3 regions of the Streptomyces sp. NPDC127177 genome follow, and region 2 is predicted to be linked to each of the others. Evidence: riboswitches for the same ligand, from Rfam matches in the RefSeq annotation. Region 2 holds a riboswitch; each other region holds the start of a gene.

Region 1 (5,975 bases), on a different contig from region 2:
CGGCCGGTACGAAGATCCTCGGTGACGCGCTGACGAAGGCCTCCAAGGCGTTGAAGGTCGATGTCAACCCGCGCTACGGCAGCTGGGACAACAAGAAGATCCAGCTCGGTGACTACAAGGCCCCCTGGCTCAACCAGGTCACCAAGCCGGAGCAGTCCACCGCGGAGGCCGGGGCCTGAGCCCGCTCCGGCGGCCGGGTAGATTCGCAGCGTGAACGCTGAAGACCCCGGCCGCATCGTCCTGCTCACCGCCAGCCACCGGGTCGCGCCCGGACTGCTGTCCTGGCCCGCCTGGCAGACGCTGCACGCCGCCGACCTGGTGCTCTGCGCCGAGCCGGACCAGCCCCAGCTGCCCTACCTGCGCGAGGCGGGCATCACCGTCGAGACCGTCGTCCCCCACGCGCAGGAGCTCCTCGACACCTGCGCCGGGGGACGGACCGTGGTCGTGGTCAGCGGCGGCGAGGGCGAGCGGCCGCTGACCGACCAACTGGCCCGGCTGGCGGGTTCGGGCCGGGTGCAGATGCCGGACCTGGAGCTGCTGCCCGGTTCGTACGACCTGCCGGGCGCCCGCCTCCTGGACCTGGTGCAGGTCATGGACCGGATCCGCGTCGAGTGCCCCTGGACCTCGCAGAAGACCCACGAGGGCCTCGCCAAGTACGCCATCGAGGAGGCGTACGAACTGGTCGAGGCGATCGAGGACGGCAGCCGCACGGAACTGCGCGAGGAGCTCGGCGACGTACTGCTCCAGGTCGTCTTCCACGCACGCATCGCCGAGGAAGGCGTTCCGGGAAGCGGGGACGAGCCGTTCTCGGTGGACGACGTAGCCGCCACGCTCGTCGAGAAGCTGATCCACCGCCACCCGCACGTCTTCGGCGACGAGAGCGCCGAGACCCCCGAGGACGTCCACGCGCACTGGCTGCGCACCAAGGCGATCGAGAAGCAGCGCGACTCGGTCACCGACGGGGTACCGCTCGGCCAGCCCGCCCTGGCCCTCGCGTCGAAGCTCGCAGGCCGGGTCCGCACCGCCGGACTCGACGTACCGCTCCCCGAGGGCGACGACATCGGCTACCGGCTCCTCGCCCTGGCCGTACAGGCCCAGGAGGACGGCACCGACCCGGAGGCCGCCCTGCGGGCCGCGGGCCGCGCCTACCGGGACGCCATCAGGGCGGCGGAGGGCAACGGCTAGCCCGCCCCGCGGCGATGGGTGGCGCATCCGAGGGCAGCGGGCGGTGCGCCGGACGCCGACGGCTAACGTCGGGGGGTGAACGACAGCCCCGCCGACACCCCTCCCGCCACTCCCGGACCCGCCGCCGACGGCCCCGTACCGGCCTCCGGCGCACCCGCGGGCTGCCCCGCCCACGGAGCGGCCGCCGATGCCGTTCCGCCCGGCCCCGCGCCCGAACTCTTCACCTGGGAGTTCGCCACCGACCCGTACCCCGCCTACGCCTGGCTGCGCGAGCACAGCCCCGTGCACCGCACCACGCTGCCCAGCGGCGTCGAGGCCTGGCTCGTCACCCGTTACGCGGACGCCAGGCAGGCCCTGGCCGACAACAGGCTCTCCAAGAACCCGGCGCACCACGCCGGTCCGGCGCACGCCAAGGGCCGCACGGGCATTCCGGGTGAGCGCAAGGCGGAGCTGATGACGCATCTGCTGAACATCGACCCGCCCGACCACACCCGGCTGCGACGCCTGGTGTCGAAGGCGTTCACGCCCCGGCGCATCGCGGAGTTCACGCCGCGCGTGCAGGAGCTGACGGACCGCCTCATCGACTCCTTCGCCGAGAAGGGGACGGCCGACCTCATCCACGAGTTCGCCTTCCCGCTGCCCATCTACGCGATCTGCGACCTGCTCGGTGTCCCCCGCGAGGACCAGGACGACTTCCGGGACTGGGCGGGGATGATGATCCGGCACGGCGGCGGACCGCGCGGCGGGGTGGCCCGTTCCGTGAAGAAGATGCGCGGCTATCTCCTCGAACTGATCCACCGCAAGCGCGAGAACCCCGGGGACGACCTGATCTCGGGGCTGATCCGGGCGAGTGACGACGGCGAGCACCTCACGGAGAACGAGGCCGCCGCGATGGCCTTCATCCTCCTGTTCGCCGGCTTCGAGACGACGGTCAACCTGATCGGCAACGGCGTCCACACCCTGCTGAACCATCCGGAGCAGCGCGAGCGGCTCCAGCGGTCCCTGGCGGCGGGGGAGACGGATCTGCTGGCCACCGCCGTCGAGGAACTGCTCAGGTACGACGGTCCGGTGGAGCTCGCGACCTGGCGGTTCGCCACCGAGGCGCTGACGATCGGCGGGCAGCGGGTCGCCGAGGGGGACCCCGTGCTCGTGGTGCTGGCGGCGGCCGACCGGGACCCCGGGCGCTTCGACGGACCGGACACGTTGGACCTCGCCCGGCGTGACAACCAGCACCTCGGTTACGGGCACGGCATCCATTACTGTCTGGGAGCACCGCTCGCCCGCCTCGAGGGGCAGGCGGCGCTCGCCACGCTGCTGAAACGCCTTCCGGATCTGCGGCTTGCGGTGGAACCTGCCGATTTGCGCTGGCGTGGCGGGCTCATTATGCGCGGACTGCGCACACTTCCGGTGGAGTTCACTCCCGAACGGGTTTAAAAGGAAAGTGACACTCTGTCAACTCTGTGACTTTCACGTGATCTGCGCTGCATCGACTTGTGACACACGTTCGAGTCCCGCTAGGTTCACCGTTCGACTCACCAGTCACTCGTCAGTCACACGGAAGGCATTCCCATGGGCTCCGCGAACGGCAGACACCGTCGCCCTCGTCAGGCACCCGCGATCATCGTCGCCGCAGGTGTGACCGGCTCGGCCATCGCCATCCCCCTGCTCGGCGCGGCCGGCGCGCACGCCGCCGACGCCTCGACCTGGGACCGGGTCGCCGAGTGCGAGAGCGGTGGCATGTGGAGTGCCGACCTCGGCAACGGCTACTACGGCGGCCTGCAGTTCTCGCAGGAGGTCTGGAAGTCCTACGGCGGCGACTCGTACGCCCCCCGGGCGGACCTCGCCAGCCGCTCGCAGCAGATCGCCGTGGCGGAGAAGGTCCTGGACGACCAGGGCCCGAAGGCGTGGCCGAGCTGCGCCGTCGTCTCCGGCCTCGCCGAGGACGGGTCCCTGCCGGGCGTCGACCCGGGCAGCACGCCGTCCGCCGACCCGTCGGAGAGCGCGGACCCGGCGGAGAGTGCCGACCCGGCGAAGAGCGCGGAGCCGTCCGACGGGGCCTCCGAGGACGCGACGGACGCTCCCTCGGACGATGCCACCGACGACGCGGCAGGCAAGGAACGTACGTCGGACACCTCGAAGAGTCCGTCCGCCACGCCCTCGCCGTCCGGCTCGACCGACGCGAACGGCCCATCCGGCGACGCCTCGGACGGGTCAGGTGAGGGCTCGGAGACGGGTGGCAAGCACCGCGGCGCGCCGGCTCCCGACGAGAGCGGCGGCGAGCGGGACTCGGGGCGGCACGCCTCGCGGGGTGACGGTGACGCACGGGACAAGGACACACCGGCCGCTGACGGCACGTACACCGTCCGCGCCGGCGACAACCTCTGGGCGATCGCGCAGGCGCAGGAGCTGCCCGGCGGCTGGACGGAGCTGTACGAGGCCAACAAGGCGGAGGTCGGCTCCGACCCGGACCTCATCCTGCCTGGCCAGAGCCTGGACCTCGGCGTGAAGGCCGGATGAGAACAGCCCTGTGCGCGGTCTGATCAACAGCTGAAAACACCCTGAATCCGGGGTACTTAAGAGGCCTATGTCCCACTTTTGACTAAGTGAGACATGGGTCTCTTTGCGTGAACTGACGCATCTTGTCCGGGTGGTCCCTCCGCATCCGTTCCGACCTGCGCAAACATATGTTTTTCAGATGCAATTAAGGGCTGTTTATCCGGTATGTCTTTCTTTGATGTGGGGGTTGCGTGTGTTTACGGTCGGAACCGCTCGCACCGCGGGCCCCGTCGATCGTCACGCCGAATCCTGCCGTCGGTCGAAGGGAACAGACGCGTAAAGCGCCGTAGGCAGGAGCGGGGGACCCAGGTAAGCGCCGGGTCCGATCGTCGCAAGACGCATCGGGAACGGCTTGGGGTGAAGTCGTGCGCTAGGACGTGCGACCGGGCAACTCACTTGGCCCGAACCCGACAGCTCACCTCGTAGGCGTCGGTGAGGAGAAGTCTCGATGCTGCTCAACAGCAAGGGCAACAAGCACCGCCGCCCGTCCAAGGCCGTCCGTATCGCCACGCTCGCCGGTGTCACCGGTGCCGCCATCGCCGTGCCGCTCATGGGTGCGACCGGCGCCTCCGCCGCCTCCGTCTCCACGTGGGACGCCGTCGCCCAGTGCGAGTCCGGCGGCAACTGGTCCATCAACACCGGCAACGGCTACTACGGCGGTCTGCAGTTCTCGCAGTCCAGCTGGGCCGCCGCCGGTGGTACGCAGTACGCGGCCCGTGCCGACCTCGCCACCAAGTCCCAGCAGATCGCCGTCGCCGAGAAGCTCCTCGACATGCAGGGACCGGGCGCCTGGTCCTGCGCCGGTGCCGGCAACCTGAGCAACGACGGTGTCGACCCGGGCGTCGACACCGGCTCCGGCAAGACCGAGACCGCTCCCGAGCAGGGCTCGGCTCCGGCCAAGCAGGCCGAGCCGAAGAAGGCCGAGCGCAGCGAGGCCCCCTCCACCAACCGCTCGGACCGCTCGACCGCCCCCGAGGCGAAGAAGACCGTCACCACCCCGACCGGCGAGAAGGTCAAGAAGGGTGACGGCGAGTACAAGGTCGTCGCGGGTGACACCCTGAGCGAGATCGCGGCCGACCACAAGGTCAAGGGCGGCTGGGAGCAGCTGTTCAAGCTGAACAAGGACATCGTCGAGGACGCCGACATGATCTTCCCGGGTCAGCAGCTGCACCTGGCGAAGTAGTCCAGAACCCCGCTCCTTCGCGGAGCGGTCGGCACTCTCCTCGCCGAGCGCCCCGGTCCGGCCGCATCTTCCCCCCGTGCGTGCCGGGCCGGGGTCCGCGCGTTTCTGTGTTGATTGTTCAACTGTTGTAGTTACCGGCCAGTAAATTTCTGGCCGTATGCCCCTTAATGCCTGCCCTTGGGTCCTTTTTCGTCCCAGGGGACGGGCGCCCGGCCGACTGAGACGGCCGGGCCGGTTAGGCTCTTGTCGCAAGGCCAAAGTGACCCTGCACAACCAGCGTCATATCCCAGAAGGAGATGCCTCGTGCCGTCCATCGACGTCGTCGTAGCCCGGGAAATCCTCGACTCCCGGGGCAACCCCACGGTCGAGGTCGAGGTTGGCCTCGACGACGGCAGCACCGGCCGTGCTGCCGTCCCGTCCGGAGCCTCCACCGGTGCGTTCGAGGCCATTGAGCTTCGCGACGGTGACCCCAACCGCTACCACGGCAAGGGTGTCGAGAAGGCAGTCCTCGCCGTCATCGAGCAGATCGGCCCGGAGCTCGTCGGCTACGACGCGACCGAGCAGCGGCTGATCGACCAGGCGATGTTCGACCTGGACGCCACCGAGAACAAGGGCTCGCTCGGCGCCAACGCCATCCTCGGCGTCTCGCTCGCCGTCGCCCACGCCGCGTCCGAGGCCTCGGACCTGCCGCTGTTCCGCTACCTCGGTGGCCCGAACGCGCACCTGCTGCCCGTCCCGATGATGAACATCCTCAACGGTGGGTCGCACGCCGACTCCAACGTGGACATCCAGGAGTTCATGATCGCCCCGATCGGCGCGGAGTCCTTCTCCGAGGCCCTGCGCTGGGGCGCTGAGGTCTACCACACGCTGAAGAAGGTCCTGAAGACCAAGGGCCTGTCCACCGGTCTCGGTGACGAGGGCGGCTTCGCGCCGAACCTGGAGTCCAACCGCGCCGCCCTCGACCTCATCGTCGAGGCCATCAAGGAGGCCGGCTACGCCCCGGGCAAGGACATCGCGCTCGCGCTCGACGTCGCCGCCTCGGAGTTCTACA
Region 2 (5,975 bases):
CCGCTGGACCATGCTCCAGGCGGCCCGCAAGGGACTCTTCGCGCAGATGGTGGTCGTACCGCTGCTCCAGAAGCACCGGATCCTCACCCAGGTCTCCGGCGACCACCTCGAAGTGATCAAGCTGATTCCGCCGCTCGTCGTCGACGAGGCGGACGTGGAACGGTTCGTGACCGCGTTCACGGCGGTGATGGACGACGCGCACAACGGCGGGCTGATGTGGGACTTCGGCCGGACCCTGGTGAAGCAGGCCGTGGCCAACCGCTGATCAGCAGGGGTTTTGCCTCGGAGGCAATAAATTTGCCTCCGAGGAAAGATCCTGGCCCAATGGAGACATGAATCCTCCGGACGGAGGGGCGGCCGACGAGCTGCCCGATGTCGCACCCCGCCTGCGCGATCTGCGCCGCGGCCGCGGGCTCACCCTGGAGGCCGCCGCCCAGCGCGCCGGGCTCTCGCCCGCCCACCTGTCCCGGCTCGAAACGGGCCGGCGGCAGCCCTCGCTGCCGATGCTGCTCGGACTTGCCAGGATCTACGGTACGACGGTCTCCGAGCTGCTCGGCGAGATCCCCCCGGAACGTGACGCGATCGTCCGCGGCCGGAAGTTCGAGGGGGCCGAGGCCGACGGCTGGATGTACCAGCAGGCCGGCGGGTCCGGCCGCGCGATGCAGGCGCTGCGGGTCCGCGTCCCGTACGGCGCGCAGGGTGATCTGGTGCGCGTCCACCCCGGTGAGGAATGGCTGTACGTCCTGGCCGGAAACCTCAGGGTGACCCTGGGGGAGACCGTGCACGATCTGGCCCCCGGTGACAGCGCGCACTTCGACTCGCTCACCCCGCACCGGATCGCGGCCCCGGACCGTGAGGGCGCCGAGCTCCTCTTCGTCCACACCCTGCTGCAGAGCCCCGCCGCCGAGCTGTGTCTCGGCAGCGGGATCCACCGTCGCTGAGAAGCCGTCCCCGCCGCCGGCACGTCCGGCGGCCAGAGAGGACTGTCATGTCCGATTCCGAGAACTACGATCCGCTCACCCCGGCCCGGCGCAAGGACTCCGATTCGCAGGAGAGGAAGATGCCGCGCGGCCTCGTCATCAGGCTGTTCGCCTATCTGGTGGCCGGGCACGTCGTCGCGGGCTTCCTCTACCTGCTGTTCGCGGTGGGGATGCACAACCAGTAGGAGCGAGGATGCGCCGCGCCGGATCCGCTCACGCGTCGTCCAGGAGCTGTTCGCGCAGCCGTTCCCGGGTGGCGGGCGTGATCTTCAGGGCTTCCGAGAGGTAGCGGTCGGTGCCGCCCCAGGTCTCGTCGATCGTGGCGAAGGCCGCGGCGAGGTATTCGCTGTGGGCTCCGAAGAGCGGGCTGAGCAGCTCCATCACCTCCGGCGACATCCCGGCCGCCGAGGTGTCGCTGCGGCGCACCCGGTAGCGGCGGTGGGCGTCGTTGGACTTGAGGTAGTCGGCCTCGATGGTCTCGCGCCCGACACCGACCGCGAGCAGCGAGACCGCGATCGAGAGCCCCGCCCGGTCCTTGCCGGCCGCGCAGTGCATCAGTGCCGGGACGCTGTCCTCGGCCAGGGCGTGCAGCACGCGGCTGTGCTCGGCGGTGCGTTCCAGGATGATCGTGCGGTAGGAGGCGACCATGCGGGCGGTGCCCTTGCCGTCGGCGAGGAGGCCGCGAAGCTCGTCCATGTTGCCGTCGCGCACCATCCGCCAGAACTCGCTGCCGTCGGCCGGGTCGGTGAGCGGGATGTTCACGTTGCGCACCCCGGGCAGCTCCACGTCCAGTCCGTCCAGCTTGTGGTCGGCGGCGTTGCGGAAGTCGAAGACGGTGTGCAGGCCGAGGCCGCCGAGGAACGCGGCGTCCTCGGCCGTGGCGCTCGCGAGGTGACCGCTTCGGAAGAGCCGCCCGTACCGCAGCCGTCGTCCGTCCGAGGTGGGCAGCCCGCCCAGATCACGGAAATTACGGACTCCCGCCAGCTCGGGTTCCGTCGACGGGGTCTGCGGCAACTGCTGCGTCACGGTCACTCCTGGAGGCTCTGCCGCCGACGCGTGTCGCCGACGGGTCCACTCTCGTGACGATACGACATCGGTGACCCAGGCAATCATCTCGGTAACCGCCCATGTGCGGGCTCCTGGGGGCAGCGATCGAAGCATGACATGTCTGGATTGTGGCTTTTAGTCGTACATGCCCTGCTTATAGGGGAGATGGTCACCTGCTCGTGAGCGGGATCATATCCGTGACGGTGTGTGGCGGCGGCCGGTCCGGGTAATCCTTACGCCGCGCGGAAAGCCAAGATCCATAATCCACGGAGTGTGACGGGAATTCCGTGCCGAATTTCAGAACCGGAATCCGGGGTGGAACCCGCGGCTTGTTTCCGTCGTCCCGGCTCGCTTACGTTCACTCTCAATCCGGATGGAACGCCTAATCCTGCCGCCGTCCGGAATTCGCACCCACTCACCGTGTGGCAGGAGCGGGGGAACCAGGTAAGCCGCCGACCGGAGCGATCATCCGGCCGGCTCGGGGTGAAGTCGCGCCAGGCGCGGCCGGGCATCTCCAGCCCGAACCCGACAGCTCACCTCGTAGGCGCCGGAGAGGAAATTCTTCATGCCCACACCGGGTAAGCACCGCCGTCCGAAGTCCAGCACCATCGCCCGCGGCGTCGTCGTCGCGAGCGCCGGCGGAGCCGTCATCGCGCTTCCGCTGCTCGGCGCCACCGGTGCCAACGCCGCGGAGCACGCCGCTCCCGCCACCGCGAACTCGGCCGCCGCCGCGCACGCCACCCCGGCCAAGCCGGTCGCCGACAAGCAGTCCGGCTCCAAGACGTACTCCGTCGTCTCCGGCGACTACCTGTCGAAGATCGCCGCCCAGCACAAGCTCAAGGGCGGCTGGGAGAAGCTCTACCAGGACAACCGCAAGGTCGTCGGCGACAACCCGAGCCTGATCTTCCCGGGCATGAAGCTGACCCTCGGCGGCGCGGCCTCCGGCCACGCCTCGACCACCGGATCGCACACCTCCACCCCGTCGAAGGCCCCGTCGAAGGCGCCCGCCAAGACCGAGTCGAAGGCCTCCACGGCCTCCAACTCCTCCTCCTCCGACACCCAGTCGTCCGACGAGTCCTCGGCCGACCAGAGCACTGACTCCGGCTACGTCCACCCGGTGCCCGGCAACCACACCACCGAGTACCGCGCATCCGGCGCCAGCTGGTCCAGCGGCAGCCACACCGGTATCGACTTCCCGGTCTCCACCGGCACCAGCGTGAAGGCGATCACCTCCGGCACCGTCGTCACCGCCGGATGGGGCGGCGCGTACGGCAACGAGGTCGTCATCAAGCACGCCGACGGCCACTACTCGCAGTACGGCCACATGTCCTCGCTCTCCGTCTCGGCCGGCCAGACCGTGACCGCGGGCCAGCAGGTCGGCCTCTCGGGCGCCACCGGCAACGCGACCGGCCCGCACCTGCACTTCGAGATCCGCACGGGTCCGGCGTACGGCTCGGACATCGACCCGATCGCCTACCTGGCGTCGCACGGGATCAACGTCTGATCCGGGCAGCACGGGTCCGGTGAACCGGACCGGAGCAATACACAGAGGGACGGTGTGCGGCGGCGCACCGTCCCTCTGCTTATTCCCCGTTTACCAAAACCTGACCGGGTGGTCTATCTCACCACCCGTCAACCCCGTATTACGGTCGCGTAGGTCACATTCGAAGGTGCAGGATATGCCCTTGTGGCAGACGATTCGAGAAACATCCGACAGGGCGTCATCAACAGACAGGGCGCCATCGAGTCGTACGCGGCGATTGGCGACAGCTTCACCGAGGGAGTCGGCGACCTTGGCCCGGACGGAACATTCGTCGGCTGGGCGGACCGGTTCGCAGTGCTCCTCGCGGACCAGCTCCCGGACCTCGGCACGGAAGGCATCACAGGTGCCGTGCACGGGAACTTCAGGTACGCCAATCTCGCCGTACGAGGACGTCTCCTCGACCAGATAGTCGAGGAGCAGGTACCGCGTGCCAAGGAACTCGCCCCCGACCTGGTGAGTTTCTGCGCGGGCGGCAACGACATCATCCGGCCGGGCACCGACCCCGACGACGTGGCCGAGCGCTTCGAGCGCGCGGTCGCGGAGCTGACCGAATCGGTCGGCACCGTCATGGTCACCACCGGCTTCGACACCCGCGGCGTTCCCGTCCTGCGCCATCTGCGCGGCAAGATCGCCACCTACACGGCGCACGTGCGGTCCATCGCGGACCGCTACGACTGCCCGGTGCTCGACCTGTGGTCGCTGCGGTCCGTGCAGGACCGGCGCGCATGGGACGGCGACCGGCTGCACCTCTCGCCCGAGGGGCACACCCGGGTCGCGCTGCGCGCCGCCCAGGTCCTCGGCCTCGACGTACCGGCCGACCCGGACCAGGAATGGCCGCCGCAGGTCCACCGGGGGACGCTCGAGGTCCGGCGCGACGACATCCACTGGGCGCGCGAGTACCTGGTGCCGTGGATCGGTCGCCGGCTGCGCGGCGAGTCCTCCGGAGACCACGTGGAAGCGAAGCGGCCCGACCTGCTTCCGCTCTGAGGCCGGGTGGCTCCCGGGACCCGGGAGCCCGGTCAGAGTTGGCCGGACGGGTACCGCTCGGCGGACTCCGGGCCGGTCGCCCCGGGAGCGCCGATGCCGTACAGCGGCCGGGCCGGTATGCGTTCCAGCACGCCGCCCGCGAAGACGTCGTACAGCGGCAGCGTCTCCAGATGGACGTAGCCGATGTGGCAGTCGCAGACGGCGAGCGGGCAGGCCCGCGGGGCCAACGCCTTCCGGTAGCTGCCGTCGTAGAGATTGCCGAGCTCGGCCCGGACGAAGTGGCAGCGGCGCACCGTGCCGTCCCCGTCCACCGAGACGACCGACTCACCGGTGCGGCAGGGCAGCCCGGCCGAGGGGTGCGGACGGCGGCTGTACGGGAACAGCGGGTCGATCTCCGTCCACCGCTCGGCCTCCTCGTCCGTATAGCTGTGCCCCTCCGCGGCGTTGACCCAGAGGTAGACCTCCTCGGGAAGCGCCGCCCTCAGCCGTCGGGCCTCGTCGAGGTGGGCGTCGAGACCGACCACCCCGACGCTGTGGCGGATGCCGAGCGACGTCAGCTCCCCGCATCGGGCGAGGAACCGCTCGTAGGGTGTCTGCCCCGGGTGGTACGTGCACCAGAGCGCGATCTTGTCCCGGCCCGCGGTGCCCGCCGCGCCGAGCCACTGTGTACGCCCGCTGAGGTTCGTCTGGATCGCCACCCGGCCGATGTGCGGCAGCCGCGCCAGTTCGACCATCGCCCGGCGGTACCAGGAGCGCACCAGCCCCTCGCCCCACGGCGTGAACAGCACCGATATCCGGTCGCCCGTCTGCGCCGCCGCCCATGCGGTGAATCGCTCCAGCGCGGCCCGGTCGGCGCGCAGCTGTTCCCGGCTGTCCCGCCGCTTGGCGAACGGGCAGTACGGGCAGTCGTAATCGCACGAGGCGAGCGGGCCGCGGTAGAGAATCGTCAGGTCCACGAGGGCCTCACTTCAGCTCGTACGAGGCCATCGCGGCCCGTACGGCGGGGGAGAAGAGATCCGGGCCAAGGGCGTCGGAGTGCGCGAGGCCCTCGGGCGACAGACGAAGCAGCCCCGACGCCGCCCCGGCGGGATCGAGCCAGCCCCGCTCCTCGAACAGCGCCAGCTCCTTCGCGAAGTCCTCCTGCGGCAGGGTGCCGAACCGCTCCCGGTACTCCGACAGCCGCATCCCCTCGGCTTGCAGGACCGACTGCAGGAGATGACGGCGGCGCGCCTCGTCGCCGTCGGTGAACCGGCCCACCTCGGCGTGCGCGAAGTCCTCGGTCGCCGTGTAGCCGTCGATGATCGCCCGTACCTCCCGCATCTCCACCGCGTAGTCGAAGGAGTAGTGCAGCCGCGAGGTGTACGAGCGGGCGCCGCAGCCCAGACCGATCATGCCGTCGGTCTGACAGGCGTGGTCGT
Region 3 (5,975 bases), on a different contig from region 2:
ATCAGGAGCCGCCACGCCATCGGTGACAACTCCTGCGCCTCGTCGACGATGATGTGCCCGAACGCCCAGGTCCGGTCGGCGGCGGCGCGCTCCGCCGCACCGCGGTGATCGGCCTCCTCCTGCCGCTCCGCCATCCGTTCGGCGTCGATGATGTCGTGCGCGGCGAGCATCTCGGACTCCTCGTCCTCGAACTCGTACGACTCCGAGCCGCGCGACAGCTCCAGCACGCCCTGCGCGTACGCGATCCGCTCCTGGCGTTCCGCCTCCGCGGCGGCGCGCTCGGCGCTGTCGTCGACCCCGAGGAGCTCCGCCGCCTCGTCGAGCAGCGGCACATCGGCAGGGGTCCACGTTCCCTCACCGGGCGTGCGACGGATCGCTTCGGCGTCCGCGTCCGGCAGGTACACGGGCCCGGCCAGATAGTCCGTGAGGAACCCTTCCGGGGTGAGGGGCGGCCACAGCTCGTCGACGGCCGCGTGCACCTCCTTGCTGAGTGCGACGTTCCTGCCGAGCTGCGCGATGTCGTCCGGGCCGAGGAAATTGGGTCCGCCGTGCGGGTCGGCGCCGATGCGCTCGGTGAGCTGCGAGGTGAGGGCGTCGATGATCCGGAAGGCGAAGTGCGGGCGGGCCAGGTTGTGCGGCAGCCGGGTGTCGCGGGCCGCCTGCCGGGCCTCGTAGGCGATCTCCCAGTCGAGTACGAGATCCCCGTCGTCGTGCCGGATGATCAGCGGGGCTCCGGGCTCCGGCAGCTGCTGCCGGTCGCGGACGGCGAGGGCGAGCGCCTCCGCCATCGCCTCCCCGCCCTTGACGGCGGCGGCACCGGGCGTCTCGGTGCCGTCCGCGTGGACCCCGGGGAAGAGCTCCGCCTGCGTGGCGAGCAGTACCCCCGTCTCGCCGAGCGCGGGCAGCACCTCTCCGATGTAACGCAGGAAGGCGGGGTTGGGACCCACGATCAGGACGGCCCGCTTGGCGAGCAGTTCGCGGTGCTCGTACAGCAGGAAGGCGGCGCGGTGCAGCGCCACGGCCGTCTTGCCGGTGCCGGGTCCGCCCTCGACGACGAGCACACCGCGGTGCGGGGCGCGGATGATGCGGTCCTGTTCCGCCTGGATGGTCCGCACGATGTCGCCCATGCGCCCGGTGCGCGCGGAGTTGACGGCGGCGAGCAGTACGGCGTCGCCGCTCGGATCCTCGAAGCCCGTGCGCTCCTGGTCCCCGACGTCGAGGATCTCGTCGTGGAGTTCGGTGACCAGACGCCCCTCGGTGGTGATGTGCCGTCGCCGGCGCAGCCCCATGGTCGTATGGCCGGTGGCGAGATAGAAGGGCCGGGCCACCGGTGCGCGCCAATCGATCAGCAAAGGTGTGCGAGCGGTGTCGTCCTCACGGATTCCGATACGGCCGATATGGTGCGCCGTGCCGTCGGACAGGTCGATCCGGCCGAAACACAGCGAACCGTCCACGGCATTGAGGGCAGCCAGCAGACCTGAGCGTTCACCGACGAGCACATCGCGTTCCAGACGGGCCTGCAGGCCGGTCCCCACCGGCGTCAGGGCGTCCTGGACGTGCTGCGCGGCGACCGAGCGCAGCGCATCGACACGGTCGTAGAGCCGGTCGATGAATTCCTGTTCCTTCTGCAATTCGGAGCTTTCCCGAGTTGACAAAATGGCTCCCTGCCGGATATGGTCTTTCTTAGCGGCCCCCGATGAGGGGCCTTTTCTGTGGGCGCACAGAAACACTCAATATACCTGGGAAAAACCCCGGTCCGCAATTGCGGACCGGGGTTTTCTCGTGTCCGCGGGACCGAACCGGCCCGGCAGCCCATAGGCTGCCGTCCGGCACCGGCCCGACCCAGGAGCGCGCACGATGTTCGACCCCGCCCGCAAGTCCCCCTATCCCGACGCGTTCCGACCGGACGAATCACCGTCCCCGCACGCCCTGCTCGCACCGCTTGTCGGGTTCCTGGGCACCTGGACCGGCCGGGGGAGCGGCGAATACCCCACGCTCGCCGAGGAGTTCCGGTACGCGCAGGAAGTCACCTTCAGCCACGACGGGCGGCCCTTCCTGCACTACGAGGCGCGCGCCTGGCTGCTCGACGCGGACGGTGCCCCGCTGCGACCGTCGGCCCGGGAGAGCGGCTGGTGGCGGATGCAGCCGGACGGGCGGGTGGAGGCGCTGATCACTCAGCCCACCGGTGTGGCGGAGATCCTGACGGGCCGTGCGAGCGACGGTTCGGCAGATCTGGCCACCCATCAGGTGGCGCTCGCTCCCACGGCCAAGGAGGTCAGTGCCACCCGGCGCCGCTACACCCTTACGGACGACGGCACGCTCACGTGCGTCCATGACCTCGCGGCGGTCGGGCAGCCCCTTCAGCACCATCTCTCGGCGCGGCTCCGACGCGAGAGCTGAGGGCGGGTCCTGGGGCCGGTGGCGCTCACGCTCCGGTCAGGACCTCCCGCAGCCGGACCGCATGGGCCCGTGGGTGCGTGGTGTTGCCGTTGTGTCCGCCGGGGAACCGCACGACTTCCCGGCCGGTGAGGCCGGCGAGGCGCTGTGCGCACTGTCCGACGAAGACCGAAGGCGCCGTCGTGCCACCGCCCGCGGGCACGATCCGTACGGGAGCGGTTCGCAGCGCCTCCAGGTCGGGTTCGGCCTCGACGACCGCGGTGAGGATCGATCCCGCACACCAGGAGACCGAGCCGGACCTCACCCCCATGCCGCTCACCCCGCGCCGTCACGGCGACTTCGGCTTTTTCGTCGACCACGACCGGCAGTAGCGACGGGGCGACCGGGTCGTGTGTCACCAGCAGTGCGCGCCGCTCGGGACGGGCGGCCGCGAGGTGCAGGCCGATGGCGGCGCCCATGCCGCACCCGAGCATCAGGGCGGGCTCGTCGGTCGGTTCCGCCGGCAGGAGGTGCACGTCGTCCGCGTGCTTGCGCCATGGTGACGCGGTGCCCGGGGGAGTGGAGGGTGCTGCGGGAGAGGTCCCGGCGGTCGTGGGTGACCACGGTCCAGCGGTCCACGAGGCGGTCGGCCGGCTCGCTCATGCAGATCGGCGAGGAGGTGCTCCCGGAGCCGCCCGCCTCGGCCGGTGTGCGGCGGTCGGCGCCCGGGTGGCCCTCGTCGTGCCGAGCGACCTCCTCGGGCATCCGGACACCTCGGTGAGCTCGATCGCCGTGCACACGGGTCTGCCCCAGAGTCGGGTCTCGGGTGCCGTGGCCCGGCTGAAGGAGCCGGGCTCGATCGTGACGGCACCCGATCCGGCGGACGTCCGGCGGCAGCTGATCCGGCGGGCATCCGAGGTCTCGGAACGCGTGGCCGAGGTCAGGGCCGCGCCGGTCGACGGGGCTCTGGCCGCCGCGCTCGGCACCGATGACTTGCAGCGGCTGCTGGCGGTCACCGAGGCGCTCGATGTGCTGGCCCGTTATCTCACGCCGGAGGCTGTCGGTCGCCTCCGGCCTTGAGTAGGGGCGGGCTCCGGTGGGACGGGGTGACTTTCAGGTGCTGCCAAATGTCCTGATTGGGTAATTAATCCGAACTGCTCGTTATGACCACTCAGGGTGTGTTTTCGGGGGATCAAACATGGTGAATATTGACCAAATCGCTCCTTTCGGGCGCAGTGGCCAGCATCACTTTTCCGCCCACGGACGCAGGGCGTCGGGCTTCGGTTCCCTGCTGCGCCAAGAAAGTTGACTTCCGTCGCGAGGTCCCGATGTGAGCATTTCCTTTAATTGATCTTGTGGATCAATTGGGATTTGGAATTCCTGGCTTGTTTCGGTCGGTGTTTCTCGCTTACGGTCGCCGTCAATCCGGATGGAACGCCGAATCCTGCCGCCGTCCGGGAACCCGACCCACTCACGTACGGCAGGAGCGGGGGACCCAGTTTTGCCGCCGGTCCGGTATCCGGACCGGCTAGGGGTGAAGTCGCCATCACGTGCGGCCGGACATCTCCAGTCCGAACCCGACAGCTCACCTCGCAGGCGGCGGAGAGGAAATTCGTCATGCCCTTCAACGGTAAGCACCGTCGTTCCAAGTCCACCTCCCTGACCCGCGGTTTCATCGCCGTGAGCACCGGTGGAGTCGTCCTCGCACTGCCCCTGATCGGCGCCGGATCGGCTTCCGCCGCCCCGGCGCACGCTGCCGTCGCCGAAAAGGCCGCGGCCCCGACTTCCGTCGCTGCGAAGGAAATCGCCGCGCACAAGGCGGAGTCCACCGTCTATTCCGTCGTCTCCGGCGATTCGCTTTACAAGATCGCCCAGGGGCATTCCCTCAGCGGTGGCTGGGAGCGGCTCTACAAGGACAACCGGAGTGTCGTCGGCCAGAACCCCGACCTCATTCACCCGGGCCTCAAGCTGACCATCGGCGCCAAGTCCGAGGCTGTCGCGCCCAAGACGGCGCCGAAGGCCGAATCGAAGGCGAAGACGACCGAGTCGAAGCCGGCCGACGAGTCCAAGTCCGCGAACGGCGCCTCGCAGTCCTCCGACCGTGCCGAGGGAACCGGCCGCGCCGACCGTTCGGAGCGGACGGCCACCCCCGTCGCCGAGAACACCGCCGCCACCGCCCCCGCGCAGTCCGCGACCGCGTACACCGACGACCTCGACGGCTGGATCAAGGAGTCGCTGGCCGTGATGGCGCAGAACGGCATCCCCGGCAGCTACGACGGCATCTACCGCAACATCATCCGCGAGTCCTCCGGCAACCCGCAGATCGTCAACGACTGGGACTCGAACGCTGCCGCAGGCACGCCTTCGAAGGGCCTCCTCCAGGTCATCCAGCCCACCTTCGACGCCTTCCACGTGGCCGGCACGTCGACGGACATCCTGGACCCCGTCGCCAACATCACCGCCGCGTGCAACTACGCCGCGGCCACGTACGGCTCGATCGACAACGTGTTCGGCGCCTACTGACATCACACGGCTCCGCCCACGGGGTGAGTCGGCAGAAGGGGTGGGGCGGAGCCGTGAGGCTCCGCCCCACCCCTTCGCGCGTGCGGCCCGGACACCAGGAAGGCGGCCGGGCCCTCGCCCGGAGCCTTCGGAGCCGCCCCTCCGCCGGAACCCACGGCCCCCTCCGGCAGGCCTCGCAACCGGGTGCGCGATGGCACTATGAACCTTTCATCCCGCGCGCTACCCTCCGCCGCATGATTTCCACGGTGGTCTGGGGTACCGGCAATGTCGGCCGCGCGGCCATCCGCGCCGTCGAGGCCCATCCGGCCCTGAAACTGGCACACGTGCTCGTCCACGACCCCGGCAAGACCGGCCGTGACGCGGGCGACCTCGGCGGGCTCGGCCGCGATCTGGGCGTCGCGGCGAGCGATGACATCGACGCGGTGCTGGCCACCGCTCCCGGCGCGGTCGTGTACGCCGCCTCCGGGGACATCCGCCCCGACGAGGCGCTCGCCGACATCGTCAGGGCGGTCCGGACGGGCGCGGTGGTCGTCACCCCCGCCCTGTACGCGCTCTACGACCGGCACGGCGCGCCGCCCGAACTGCGCGATCCGGTCCTGGCCGCGGTCGCCGACGGCGGCGGCTCCCTGTTCGTCTCCGGCGTCGACCCCGGCTGGGGCAACGACGTGCTGCCCCTGCTGATCAGCGGACTCGGGAGCACGGTCGACGCGATCCGCTGCCAGGAGATCTTCGACTACTCCACCTACGACCAGCCGGACGCGGTCCGCCATCTGATCGGCATGGGACATCCCATGGAGTACGAGCCGCTCATGCTCGCGGCCTCGGTACCGACCATGGTGTGGGGTGGACAGATACGACTGATGGCCAGGGCCCTGGAGGTGGAGCTCGACGACATCCGGGAGACCATGGCCAGGCGCCCTCTGGAGACCACGGTGACCACCCGCACGATGGGCCGGTTCGAGGCGGGCACCCAGGGCGCGGTCCGCTTCGAGGTGCAGGGCATCGTCGGGGGCGAACCGCGCATCGTCATCGAGCACGTCACCCGCATCCACCCGTCCTGCGCCCCGGACTGGCCC

The links. Region 2 has a riboswitch for cyclic di-AMP ahead of ACFVJX_RS31300 (peptidoglycan DD-metalloendopeptidase family protein). Riboswitches for the same ligand answer to the same signal wherever they lie in the genome.
Positions count from the first base shown of each region.
Region 1: it holds a riboswitch for cyclic di-AMP, as region 2 does, so the genes downstream of both, ACFVJX_RS14415 (transglycosylase family protein) here and ACFVJX_RS31300 (peptidoglycan DD-metalloendopeptidase family protein) in region 2, are expected to answer to the same signal.
Region 3: it holds a riboswitch for cyclic di-AMP, as region 2 does, so the genes downstream of both, ACFVJX_RS07900 (transglycosylase SLT domain-containing protein) here and ACFVJX_RS31300 (peptidoglycan DD-metalloendopeptidase family protein) in region 2, are expected to answer to the same signal.

Region 1 is NZ_JBHXUW010000019.1:60,224-66,198, forward strand. It holds gene ACFVJX_RS14395 (SurA N-terminal domain-containing protein) at 1-179, shown strand, start outside; gene ACFVJX_RS14400 (nucleoside triphosphate pyrophosphohydrolase) at 211-1,185, shown strand; gene ACFVJX_RS14405 (cytochrome P450) at 1,261-2,619, shown strand; gene ACFVJX_RS14410 (transglycosylase family protein) at 2,755-3,702, shown strand; cyclic di-AMP (ydaO/yuaA leader) riboswitch at 4,014-4,185, shown strand; gene ACFVJX_RS14415 (transglycosylase family protein) at 4,190-4,924, shown strand; gene eno (phosphopyruvate hydratase) at 5,228-5,975, shown strand, end outside.
Region 2 is NZ_JBHXUW010000070.1:30,237-36,211, reverse strand. It holds gene ACFVJX_RS31320 (aspartate aminotransferase family protein) at 1-265, shown strand, start outside; gene ACFVJX_RS31315 (helix-turn-helix domain-containing protein) at 333-941, shown strand; gene ACFVJX_RS31310 (DUF6126 family protein) at 989-1,165, shown strand; gene ACFVJX_RS31305 (tyrosine-protein phosphatase) at 1,194-2,006, opposite strand; cyclic di-AMP (ydaO/yuaA leader) riboswitch at 2,397-2,589, shown strand; gene ACFVJX_RS31300 (peptidoglycan DD-metalloendopeptidase family protein) at 2,593-3,531, shown strand; gene ACFVJX_RS31295 (SGNH/GDSL hydrolase family protein) at 3,715-4,557, shown strand; gene ACFVJX_RS31290 (STM4011 family radical SAM protein) at 4,590-5,513, opposite strand; gene ACFVJX_RS31285 (STM4012 family radical SAM protein) at 5,521-5,975, opposite strand, start outside.
Region 3 is NZ_JBHXUW010000008.1:26,847-32,821, reverse strand. It holds gene ACFVJX_RS07920 (HelD family protein) at 1-1,631, opposite strand, end outside; gene ACFVJX_RS07915 (FABP family protein) at 1,858-2,400, shown strand; gene ACFVJX_RS07910 (hypothetical protein) at 2,426-2,707, opposite strand; gene ACFVJX_RS07905 (MarR family transcriptional regulator) at 3,118-3,456, shown strand; cyclic di-AMP (ydaO/yuaA leader) riboswitch at 3,802-3,990, shown strand; gene ACFVJX_RS07900 (transglycosylase SLT domain-containing protein) at 3,994-4,899, shown strand; gene ACFVJX_RS07895 (dihydrodipicolinate reductase) at 5,133-5,975, shown strand, end outside.